Regions from separate parts of the Mesorhizobium sp. WSM4845 genome, predicted to be linked through region 1. Evidence: predicted binding sites of a transcription regulator. Region 1 holds the regulator's gene; the other holds the start of a gene.
The links. The regulator LexA, encoded in region 1, represses DNA repair genes until DNA is damaged. The targets are predictions, from matches to a motif close to TGTTCNNNNTGTGTTCNG.

Region 1 (5,609 bases):
CGACGTGCTGACCGCGCTTGGCGTCAAGCTCGACATCCCGCCGGAAACGATCGGCCGCTGCATCCACGACGCAGGCGTCGGCTTCATGTTCGCACCGGCGCATCATCCGGCGATGAAGCATGTCGGCCCGATCCGCGCCGAGCTCGGCACCCGCACAATCTTCAACCTGCTTGGCCCGCTCTCCAATCCGGCTGGTGTCGTCAGGCAGATGGTTGGCGTCTTCTTGCCGGAATGGATCATGCCGGTGGCCGAGACGTTGAAGGCACTGGGCGCCGACCACGCCTGGGTCGCCCATGGCGACGGCTATGACGAGATCACCACCACCGGCGAAACCCAAGTCGCCGAACTGGTCGGCGGCGAGATCCGCAGCTTTACGCTGACCCCGGAAGCGGTCGGGCTGAAGCGGCATACCAAGGACGAATTGCGCGGCGGCGATGCCGCCTACAACGCCCAGGCGCTGCGCGACATGCTGGGCGGCGCTGCCGGTGCCTTTCGCGATACGGTGCTGATGAACGCCGGCGCCGGACTGGTGGTGGCGGGAAAGGCGACGACGCTTGCCGATGGCATGGCGACGGCGGCGCAAGCCATCGACAGCGGCCGGGCGCTAAAGGTGCTTGACCGGCTGGTCGAGATTTCGAACGGATAGCGCCGTGTCTGATATCCTGCGCAAGATCGAAGCCTACAAGCGCGACGAGATCGCGGCGGCGAAGGCGCGGGTGCCGCTTGCCCAAATCAAGGCGCGGGCAAAGGATGCCGACGCACCACGCGGCTTTCTCTCGGCCCTTGAAGCCAAACGCAAATCCGGCAGTTTCGCGCTGATCGCCGAGATCAAGAAGGCGAGCCCGTCCAAGGGCCTGATCCGCGCCGATTTCGATCCGCCGGCGCTGGCCACGGCCTATGCCAAAGGTGGGGCTGCCTGCCTCTCGGTGCTGACCGATGCGCCGTCTTTCCAGGGGGCGCCTGAATTCCTCACCGATGCGCGCAGCGCCGTGACATTGCCGGCTTTGCGCAAGGATTTTCTGTTCGAGCCCTATCAGGTGTTCGAGGCCCGTGCGTGGGGCGCGGACGCCATCCTGATCATCATGGCGAGCGTCGATGACGCCGTGGCCAGGGAACTCGAAACGACGGCGTTCGAGCTCGGCATGGACGCGCTGGTCGAGGTGCATGACGAGGCCGAGACGGAACGCGCGCTGAAACTGTCGTCGCGGCTGATCGGCATCAACAACCGCAATCTGCGGACGTTCGAAACCAGCATCGAGACATCGGAGCGGCTCGCGGCGATGGTGCCGGCCGACCGGCTGCTGGTCAGCGAGAGCGGTATTTTCTCGCACCAGGACTGCCGCAGGCTGGAACGGAGCGACATTGGCACTTTCCTCGTCGGCGAGAGCCTGATGCGGCAACAGGACGTGGCCACTGCGACGCACCTGCTTTTGACGGGCAAGGCGCCCGCCAATGCATCTGCCCGAAAATCGCAATCGATGTTCGGAGAGCATGATGCATAGATACAAAGCGTCAGAGTGTAGTTTGTGCGTCCAAACGGACGCACGTCGCTCCAGGGTGACCTGACGATGTCGGCCGCCCTCACCCATCTTGGCGCGGAAGGCGAAGCCAATATGGTCGATGTCGGCGACAAGGCGGAGACGACCCGCACGGCAATCGCCGAAGGTCTTGTCTCGATGCGGCCCGAAACGCTGAAAATGATTCTCGACGGCGATGCCAAGAAGGGCGACGTGCTGGGCACGGCGCGCATCGCCGGCATCATGGCGGCCAAGAGGACGCATGAGCTGATCCCGCTCTGCCATCCGCTGCTGTTGACCAAGATATCGGTAGACATCGAACCTGACGCGAAGCTGCCCGGCCTGAAGGTCACGGCGCTGGCCCGTGTCACCGGCAAGACCGGCGTCGAGATGGAAGCGCTGACCGCCGTCTCGGTCGCCTGCCTGACCATCTATGATATGGCCAAGGCGGTCGATCGCGGCATGGCGATCTCCGGCATCAGGCTGGTGGAAAAGACCGGCGGCAAATCCGGCGACTACAAGGCGGATGCCCAGGGGGCAGGCCAATAATGGCGCTGCTTGCGGTCGCCGAGGCGCTCGAGCACCTGCTTGCGGATGCTGCGCCCTTGCAGGCTGAAAGCGTCGCCCTGATGGATGCCGCCGACCGCGTGCTGGCGGAGCCGCTCATGGCGCTCCGCACCCAGCCGCCATTCAACGCGTCGGCCATGGACGGCTATGCCGTGCGGGCCGACGATGTCGCGTCCGTGCCCGCGAGACTTTCGGTGATCGGCATAGCGCCGGCCGGACGAGGCTTTGCCGGAACAGTCGGCGCGGCGCAGGCCGTGCGCATCTTCACCGGCGCGCCGCTTCCCGGAGGCGCCGACACCATCGTCATCCAGGAGAATGTCCGCGACCTCGGCGGCGGCATGGTCGAAGTGACCGCGCCGACGGTTGAAGGCCGCAACATCCGCCGCCTCGGGCTCGATTTCTTGCAGGGCGACATGCTGCTGGAGAAAGGCCGCCTGCTTGATCCCGCGGCATTGTCGCTGGCGGCGTCGGCCAACCACCAGCAGGTCCGCGTGGTGAAACGGCCGCTGGTCGCCATCATCGCCACCGGCGACGAATTGCTGCCGCCGGGCAGCGACCTTGGCCCCGACCAGATCATCTCCTCCAATGCCTATGGCGTCGCCGCCGCGGCCCGCTCGGTTGGCGCCTGCGCACTCGATCTCGGCATCGCCCCCGACCGCAAGGAGGCGATCGCCGCGCTGGTGAAAAAAGCCGTCGCCGCAGGCGCGGACGTCATCGTTACGCTGGGCGGCGCCTCGGTCGGCGACCACGACCTCGTCCATGACGTGCTGACCGGCGAAGGCATGGCGCTCGATTTCTGGAAAATCGCCATGCGGCCCGGCAAGCCATTGATGTTCGGGCGGCTGGGCGCCATCCGCTGCATCGGCCTGCCCGGCAATCCGGTGGCCAGCCTGGTCTGCACGCAGCTCTTTCTGAAGCCGCTGCTGGCGCGGCTCGGCGGCCGCGCGTTTCGCCAGGACATGCGTCAGGCGCGGCTCGGCGCCGCCATGCCGGCCAACGATCTCAGGCAGGACTATGTACGCGCGGTGGTGAAGGAAGAAGCTGGCACGCTTGAGGCAACGCCGTTCAGTGTCCAGGATTCCTCGATGCTCAGAATGCTGGCCGACGCCAACGGATTGGTCGTGCGCGAGCCATTCGCTCCCGCGGCCGCAGCGGGCGCCGCCTGCAGCGTGCTGATGCTACGCTGAACAAAACGTCAACACATTCATTAAACTTTAAATGGTTGCGGAACACAACTGGAACAGATAGTGTTTGTTCTGGGTTTGTTTTTCTGATTCTGTTGGGGGTCGCGATGCTAACACGCAAACAACATGAACTGCTGATGTTCATCCACGAGCGACTGAAGGAAAGCGGCATTCCGCCCTCGTTCGACGAGATGAAGGAAGCGCTCGACCTCGCCTCCAAATCGGGGATCCACCGGCTGATCACGGCGCTGGAGGAACGCGGTTTCATTCGCCGCCTGCCCAACCGCGCCCGCGCGCTGGAGGTGCTGCGCCTGCCCGATTCGATCGCGCCGGGCCTCAATGCGGCGCGCAAATTCTCGCCGAGCGTCATTCAAGGCAGCCTTGGCCAGGGCGGCCTCGGACGCCAGATCAAGCCGGCGCCTTCGCGCATGCGTGCGGCCGGCAATGACGACGACGTCGTTGCCACCGTTTCCATACCGGTGATGGGCCGCATCGCTGCCGGTGTGCCGATCGACGCCATCCAGCACCAGACGCATTCGATCTCGGTGCCACCGGACATGATCACCGGCGGCACGCACTACGCGCTGGAGGTCAAGGGGGATTCGATGATCGAGGCCGGCATCTTCGACGGCGACACGGTTATCATCCGCAACGCCGACACCGCCCAGCCTGGCGAGATCATTGTCGCTCTGGTCGACGAGGAGGAAGCGACGCTGAAGCGATTCCGCCGCAAAGGTGCCTCGATCGCACTGGAAGCCGCCAATCCGGCCTACGAGACGCGCATCTTCGGGCCGGACCGGGTCAAGGTGCAGGGCAAGCTCGTCGGACTGATCCGGCGTTACTGAACGGCAGGCTTCTTGGGTTTCTCGGCCCTGCGGTATGGCGGCAGGCCCCTCGCCTCGCGCGAAAATCGCCGCTGCTCATGCCAAGGCCTGTATGGCTGTCTGACGGCAAAACGGATTTCTGCGCGCGTCTTCGCCGATAGCGGATCGAAGAAGACGGCGGCACTGCCCATGCGAGCGAGCTGCCGTTTGGTGACGACGAGAACCAGCGGGTTGCGGCAGAGTTTGTAATAGGCTGTGGCATCGTCGATGACGATCAAATCCGCAAAGGCACAGGCCGGCCGCGCGGTTTTGCGGTTGTCGGCGAGCGCGATGAGCGCGCCGGACGGATGCCGGGCCAGGCACAGGCCGGCAGTGCAGGTGAAAGGCGCTCCCGGCGGCAGGTCGGCCGGATCGGCGATGTCGAACCGCACATCTCCTTTTTCGAATGTCTCCGGCTCGACGATCGTTGTTGAAACCAGCGCATGTTTCCAGTTGTCGGTGGTGAATTCGTTCGAACGCATCCGGTTGACGGCAAGTTCGCCGCCGCCGATCGGCAGCGCCACCAGATGCGCATCCTCCGAGATCAGCACGTCGGGGGTGCGCGTCTCGGAAATCGTCAGCAGGCCGGCGAGCGCAAAGGGAAGTGCGGCAAGCCGCAGCCATGTCGTCGCCATCGTGGCGATGACTAAGGCGACCGTCACCAGCAGAACCGATTGCAACGAAATCAGGCCGACTGCATCGACGGGCGAACGCTCCGATATCCATCCCGAAATTGCAATCATCGCCGTCAGGCCCTTGCCCATCATGTAGAGGAAAGGGCCGTCGAGGCCGAAAGGCATTGCCAAGGCGCTGAGGACGGCCAGGAACATGACGATCGTGACGATCGGCATGACGGCCAGATTGGCGAACAGGCTGAGCGGCGAGACGCGCTGGAAGTGCCAGATGGCGAAGAGCGCGGTGGCGCTGCCGGCAATGATGGAGGTCATTGCGATGGTGCCTGCCCCGGCGACGAGCTTGCGCGTGACGAAAGCGACCGGTGACCGTCGCTGTCGCGGCGCCTTGGCCCTGTCGGCACGATAGTCGGACCAACCGGCATAGGCGCCCACGAGAGCCGCAGTCGCGGCGAACGACATCTGGAAGCTTGCGCCGACCACCTCGTGCGGCGACACGACGATAACGGCGATGGCCGAAATCGCCAGGTTGCGCATGGTGAGTGCCGCCCGGTCGAACAGCACGGCGACAAGCATTACCGCCAGCATGATGAAGCTGCGTTCAGCCGCGACCACGATACCGGAAAAGATCAGATAGGCAGCGATGGAGACGAGTGCGGCAGCAGCCGCATATTTTTTGACCGGCCGGCGCGACGAAAAGTCGGGAAACAGCGCAAAGGCGCCGCGCAGCAATCCCATGACGGTGCCGGCGACAAGCGCCATGTGCAGGCCGGAAATGGAGATGATGTGGTAGATGCCGGTGCGCCGCATCGATTCGTTTATCTCTTCGGGGATGCCGGCACGCAC
Region 2 (5,609 bases), on a different contig from region 1:
CGCCTGCCGATCTCGCTAGTCGCGGCGATCGAATTCGTCGGCACCATCGGCGTTGCGCTGATCGGCGTCAGAAGCCCGCGCAACCTCGCAGCGCTTGCCGTTGCCGTCACCGGCACCTTGCTGCTCATCGACGTCAAATGGTCAAGCGACCCGATCGGGCTGTTCTGGGCTTTCCTCAACGGCGCGCTGTTCGTCGGCTACATCGTGCTTGGCCATCGCGTTGCCCGCGCCGGCGCTGGCGACGGCATCGCCGGCCTGGGCGCCGCCATGGCGGTCGCCTGCCTCATCGTGCTGCCGATCGGCTTCACCGATGCGCTGCCGGCTTTCTCGGCGCCGCCACTGCTCATCGCCGCCGTCGGCGTCGGCATCTGCTCGTCGGTCATCCCCTATATCTGCGACCAGCTTGCCATGTCGCGGCTGCCGCGATCGAGCTTCGCGCTGATGCTGTCGTTGCTGCCGGTCACCGCCACGCTGATCGGCGTCATTGTGCTCCGCCAGATACCCAGCCCAACCGATTGCATCGGCATCGCGCTGGTGGTGGCCGGCGTCGCTTTTCACAAACCGGCAAATGCCTGATCAGGCAAGCTTCTCCTTGAGAAAGGCGATCGTCCGGCCCCAGGCGAGGTCCGCCGCGTTCTTGTCGTAGCGAGCCGCCGACGTGTCATTGTTGAAGGCATGATTGGCGCCTTCATAGACATGGATCGTGTACTCGACTTCGGCTGCATCGAGCTCCTTCCTGAAGGCGTCGATACCGGCATTGATACGGGTGTCGAGCCCGGCATAATGCAGCAGCAGCGCCGCCTTGATCTCCGGCACATCCTCGGCCTTCGGCTGCATGCCGTAATAGGCGACAGCGGCAGCCAGATCCGGCGCATTGGCAGCCAGTGTGTTCACCGTGGCGCCGCCCCAGCAGAAGCCGACCGCGCCGACCTTGCCGTTGCCATCCTCGCGGCCCCTGAGGAAAGCGACCGTTGCGACCGCATTGTCAGTGGTTTGCGCCGGATCGAGCTTGGAAAACTGCTCGCGCGCCTTGTCGTCGTCGGCCGGCGTGCCGCCGAGCGGCGACAGGAAATCCGGGGCCAGCGCAACGAAGCCTTCCAGCGCCACGCGCCGCGTCACATCGCGTATATGCGGGTTGAGCCCCCTGTTCTCATGCACGACGATGACGGTGCCGAGCTTGCCGGACTGGCCGGCCGGCTTGACCAGATAGCCCTTCATCTCGCCACCGCTGCCGGGATAGCTGATGTCCTCGCCCGTCACGCGTGAATCGTCCTCGGCAACAATCGCCGCCCGGGCTGAATTCGCCGCCAGCAGCGGCGCGATTGCGGCGGCCGCCGCACCTGATCCGGCAAGCCTGGTCAATTGTTCCATGAAGCGCCGCCGGTCGAGCGTCAGATGCGTGTATTCGTCATAGGCGTCGATCATAGCCTGGGTAATGGCGGGCCTGTTGACGGCGGGGTTGGCAGGGCTCGGTTTTGTCATGGCGCTCTCCTCGGCTTCGGGAACATGTCCGCCGCGCAAGATAGGGTAGAAGCCCGCACGGTCCAGTCACGGATCGGTGAGGCGCTGCTGACGCGAGCGCAGGTCCGCCAGACCGGCGGCTGGTCCAGGATGACACCGTTCGACTGGTGCGCTGTCCCACTTTCTCCGACCCGCCGTGCCTGTCGAGCAGGCCGGCGCTATGGCTGGCGTGCCATAGGATTTGCAACTCCCCCGGCTGGACAGAGAACAAAACGGAGACACTTCTGGCCTTTCGCTGCCGAATCACTACATTCGGGGGAGATGTCCGGCTTTTCGGAAGATATGCCTTTTTTTGATGAACCGAACGCGCGGCCCGTGGCCCCGTCGGGCATTGCTGCGCGCGCCATGGCTGCCCGCAGCGGCCATGCCAATGCGCCCGATTATCTGAACGGGCTCAACCCCGAGCAGCGGCTGGCGGTGGAAACCACCGAGGGTCCGGTGCTGGTGCTGGCCGGCGCCGGCACAGGCAAGACGCGCGTGCTGACCACCCGCATCGCTCACATCCTCGCCACCGGCAAGGCCTTCCCGTCGCAGATCCTCGCCGTCACCTTCACCAACAAGGCGGCGCGCGAGATGAAGCAGCGTATCGGCCTGCTGATCGGCGAAGGCAATGTCGAAGGCATGCCGTGGCTCGGCACCTTCCACTCGATTGGAGTGAAGCTGCTGCGCCGCCACGCCGAACTTGCCGGGCTCAGATCCGACTTCACCATTCTCGACACCGACGACGTCGTGCGCCTGATCAAGCAGCTCATCCAGGCCGAAGGGCTGGACGACAAACGCTGGCCGGCCAAGCAGTTCGCCCAGATGATCGACGGCTGGAAGAACAAGGGGCTTGGCCCCGCCGAGATTGCCGAGGGCGACGCCCGCGCCTTCGCCAACGGCAAGGGGCGTGAACTCTACAAGGCTTATCAGGAGCGCCTGAAGACGCTGAACGCCTGCGACTTCGGCGATCTCCTGTGCCACCCGATCCGTATCTTCCGCGCCAATCCGGACGTGCTGAAGGAATACCACAAGCGCTTCCGCTACATCCTCGTCGACGAGTACCAGGACACCAACACCGCCCAATACATGTGGCTGCGGCTGCTGGCGCAGCGGCCGGATGCCGGACGAGCTTCAACATCAACAGGTTTGCAAACGGCCGAAGGCCGCAAGCCCGACCGGGCGTCCGAGCCCTTGCGAGGCCCCTCCCGCGACGCCGAAGGCGCGCAAAAAAGGGGGGCCGGGCCCGCGCCGGCAGGCGCGGAACAGCCCGTGAGCGAAAATAAAGTCAACATCTGCTGCGTCGGCGACGACGACCAGTCGATCTATGGCTGGCGCGGGGCCGAAGTCGACAACATCCTGCGCTTCGACAAGGATTTCCCCGGCGCCACGATCATCCGTCTGGAACGCAACTACCGCTCCACCGCGCACATCCTCGGCACCGCCTCCCACCTCATCGCCCACAATGAAAGCCGCTTCGGCAAGACGCTGTTCACCGAAAAGATCGCCGAGGACGACGAGAAGGTGCATGTCCATGCCGCCTGGGATTCCGAGGAAGAGGCGCGCGCCGTTGGCGAAACCATCGAGGCCTACCAGCGGCAGAAGCACAATCTCAACGATATGGCCATTCTTGTCCGCGCGTCCTTCCAGATGCGCGAGTTCGAGGACCGCTTCGTCACCCTTGGCCTCAACTACCGCGTCATCGGCGGCCCGCGCTTTTACGAGCGCCTCGAAATCCGCGACGCCCTGGCCTTCTTCCGCGTCGTCGCGCAAGGCGCAGACGACCTCGCCTTCGAGCGCATCGTCAATGTGCCGAAGCGCGGGCTGGGCGAAGCCACCATCCGCCAGATCCACGACACCGCCAGGGCGCTGCGCATCCCGATGCTGGAGGCTGCAGAAAAACTCGCTGAGAGCGACGAGCTGAAGCCAAAGCCGCGCGCAGCGTTGCGCGAGGTCGCCGCCAATTTCGAGCGCTGGCAGAAGGCGCTGGAGACCACGCCGCACACCGAGCTGGCCGAGACCATCCTGGAGGAGAGCGGCTACACCGACATGTGGAAGAACGACCGCTCTGTAGAAGCGCCCGGCCGGCTGGAAAACCTCAAGGAACTGATCCGCTCCATGGAGGAGTACGAATCGCTGCGCTCCTTCCTCGAACATGTAGCGCTGGTGATGGACGCCGAGCAGAACGCCGAGCTCGACGCCGTCAACATCATGACGCTGCATTCGGCCAAGGGCCTCGAATTCGAGACAGTTTTTCTGCCCGGCTGGGAGGAAGGACTGTTCCCGCATCAGCGCGCGCTCGACGAGGGCGGCCGCTCCGGGCTCGAGGAAGAGCGGCGGCTGGCCTATGTCGGGCTGACCCGCGCCAAGAAGAACCTGCATTTGTGGTTCGTCTCCAACCGCCGCATCCACGGCCTGTGGCAATCGACGATCCCGTCGCGCTTCCTCGATGAATTGCCGGAAGCCCATGTCGAGGTCGCCGAGAGCGGCAACTCCTATGGCGGCTACGGCAATGCCTATGGCGGCGGCTCCTTCGCCTCCGGACGAGGCGGCCAGGCGGCAGGACGGCAGAATCCTTACGGCGCTTCGCGCTTCGACAATGTCGGCGCAGAAAAATCCGGCGCCTTCTCCAGCACCTATGCAACGCCGGGCTGGCAGCGCGCGCAGCAGAACCGCACCGAGGCGACCGACCGCAACTGGGGCTCGCGCTCCGGCCACCAGGTCGAGCGCATCGGCTATGGCGAGACCGACAGTGGCTATGGTGCCGGCCGCACCTCGATCAAGGGCCGCACCATCGACGGCGAACTGGTCGCCAAGTCCGTCGCCGACACGCCATCCCGCTTCAGCGTCGGCGATCGCGTCTTCCACCAGAAATTCGGCAACGGCAACATTTCTGCCATCGACGGCAACAAGCTGACCATCGACTTCGACAAGGCCGGCCAGAAACGCGTGCTGGACGGGTTTGTCACCGGGGTGTGAGTCTCCCCCTCACCGATACCGCGCCTGGTTCCATTTGTGGCCGAGCAGCGACAGGATGATGATCAGCCCGTTGAAGAACTGTACATAGAAGCCGCTCAGGCCTGCCGCGACGACGCCGGTCTGGATGAACGACACGGTAACGGCGCCGATGGCGCCGCCGACCACGGTACCGATGCCGCCCCAGGTCGGCGTGCCGCCAACGAACACCGATGCCAGCACCGGCAGCAAATAGCCGTCGCCAGCCGTCGGCCACCAGGTGAAGTTGATCATCACCGAGAAGGTGCCGGCGATCGCCGCCCCGATGCCGACGAAGACGAACACTTTCACCCGCACGCGCTTGACGTCGATGCCCATCTGCTGGGCGCTGTCGGGATTGTCGCCGACCACCTTCACCTGCGCGCCGAAACGATGCCTGTTGTAGAGCAGCGCCGACAGCACGACAAAGCCAATGGCCCAGAAGATCTGCACCGGGATGCCGTAAAGCTGGCTGGAGAAGATCTTGTAGGCCCAGCTGTCGGCAAGGCTGGTCAGCGCCGTCGACCTGCCTTCGTTGACGATCTGGATCAGGCCGCGCAGCAGGAAGTTCATGCCGAGCGTGGCGATCAGCGACGACAGCCCGCCATAGACGACCAGCGACCCGACAAGGAAGCCGAGCAACGTGCCCGTTGCAATGGCGGCGGCAATACCGAGAAACGGGTCGTAGCCGGCCTGCACGACCAGCGCGAACACCCATGAGGCAAAACCCATCGTCGCCGGAAACGACAGGTCGATCTCGCCGCAGGTGACGACGAAGACCAGCGGCACCACCACGAACAGCGCAATCGGCAGCGTGGTGAGCACGGAACTGTAGAGATACCAGGTGGTGAAGACGGTCGGGTTGGCGATCATGAACACCGTCATCATCACCACGAACACGGCAAGCGTGCCGAGTGCGGCGCGGTTGTCGAGGATGAAGCCGCGCATCCAGTGATCGGATGGGTGTTTCCACTCTTTCCGGGGATTGCCGGGACGGGAGATGCCTGCGGACGGCTCTTGCAGATCGGGCTCCATCGTCTTGCTCATCGTGCTCTCTGCTCCGGGTCGCCGGCGTCGTGCAGTCCCGGCAATCCACCCGGATGCGCGACGTCTTC

Region 2: AC0L2C_RS27140 (ATP-dependent helicase) is a predicted target of LexA. The motif match lies at 1,725-1,742, and genes of this name have one in related genera.

The regions. Positions count from the first base shown of each region.
Region 1 covers NZ_JBVVQA010000005.1:239,457-245,065, reverse strand. Annotated here, with positions in the region: gene trpD (anthranilate phosphoribosyltransferase) at 1-646, shown strand, start outside; gene trpC (indole-3-glycerol phosphate synthase TrpC) at 651-1,502, shown strand; gene moaC (cyclic pyranopterin monophosphate synthase MoaC) at 1,569-2,066, shown strand; gene AC0L2C_RS08700 (molybdopterin molybdotransferase MoeA) at 2,066-3,271, shown strand; gene lexA (transcriptional repressor LexA) at 3,376-4,113, shown strand; gene AC0L2C_RS08690 (ComEC/Rec2 family competence protein) at 4,107-5,609, opposite strand, start outside.
Region 2 covers NZ_JBVVQA010000030.1:73,153-78,761, forward strand. Annotated here, with positions in the region: gene AC0L2C_RS27130 (EamA family transporter) at 1-576, shown strand, start outside; gene AC0L2C_RS27135 (dienelactone hydrolase family protein) at 577-1,482, opposite strand; gene AC0L2C_RS27140 (ATP-dependent helicase) at 1,783-4,479, shown strand; gene AC0L2C_RS27145 (ABC transporter permease) at 4,489-5,541, opposite strand; gene AC0L2C_RS27150 (ATP-binding cassette domain-containing protein) at 5,538-5,609, opposite strand, start outside.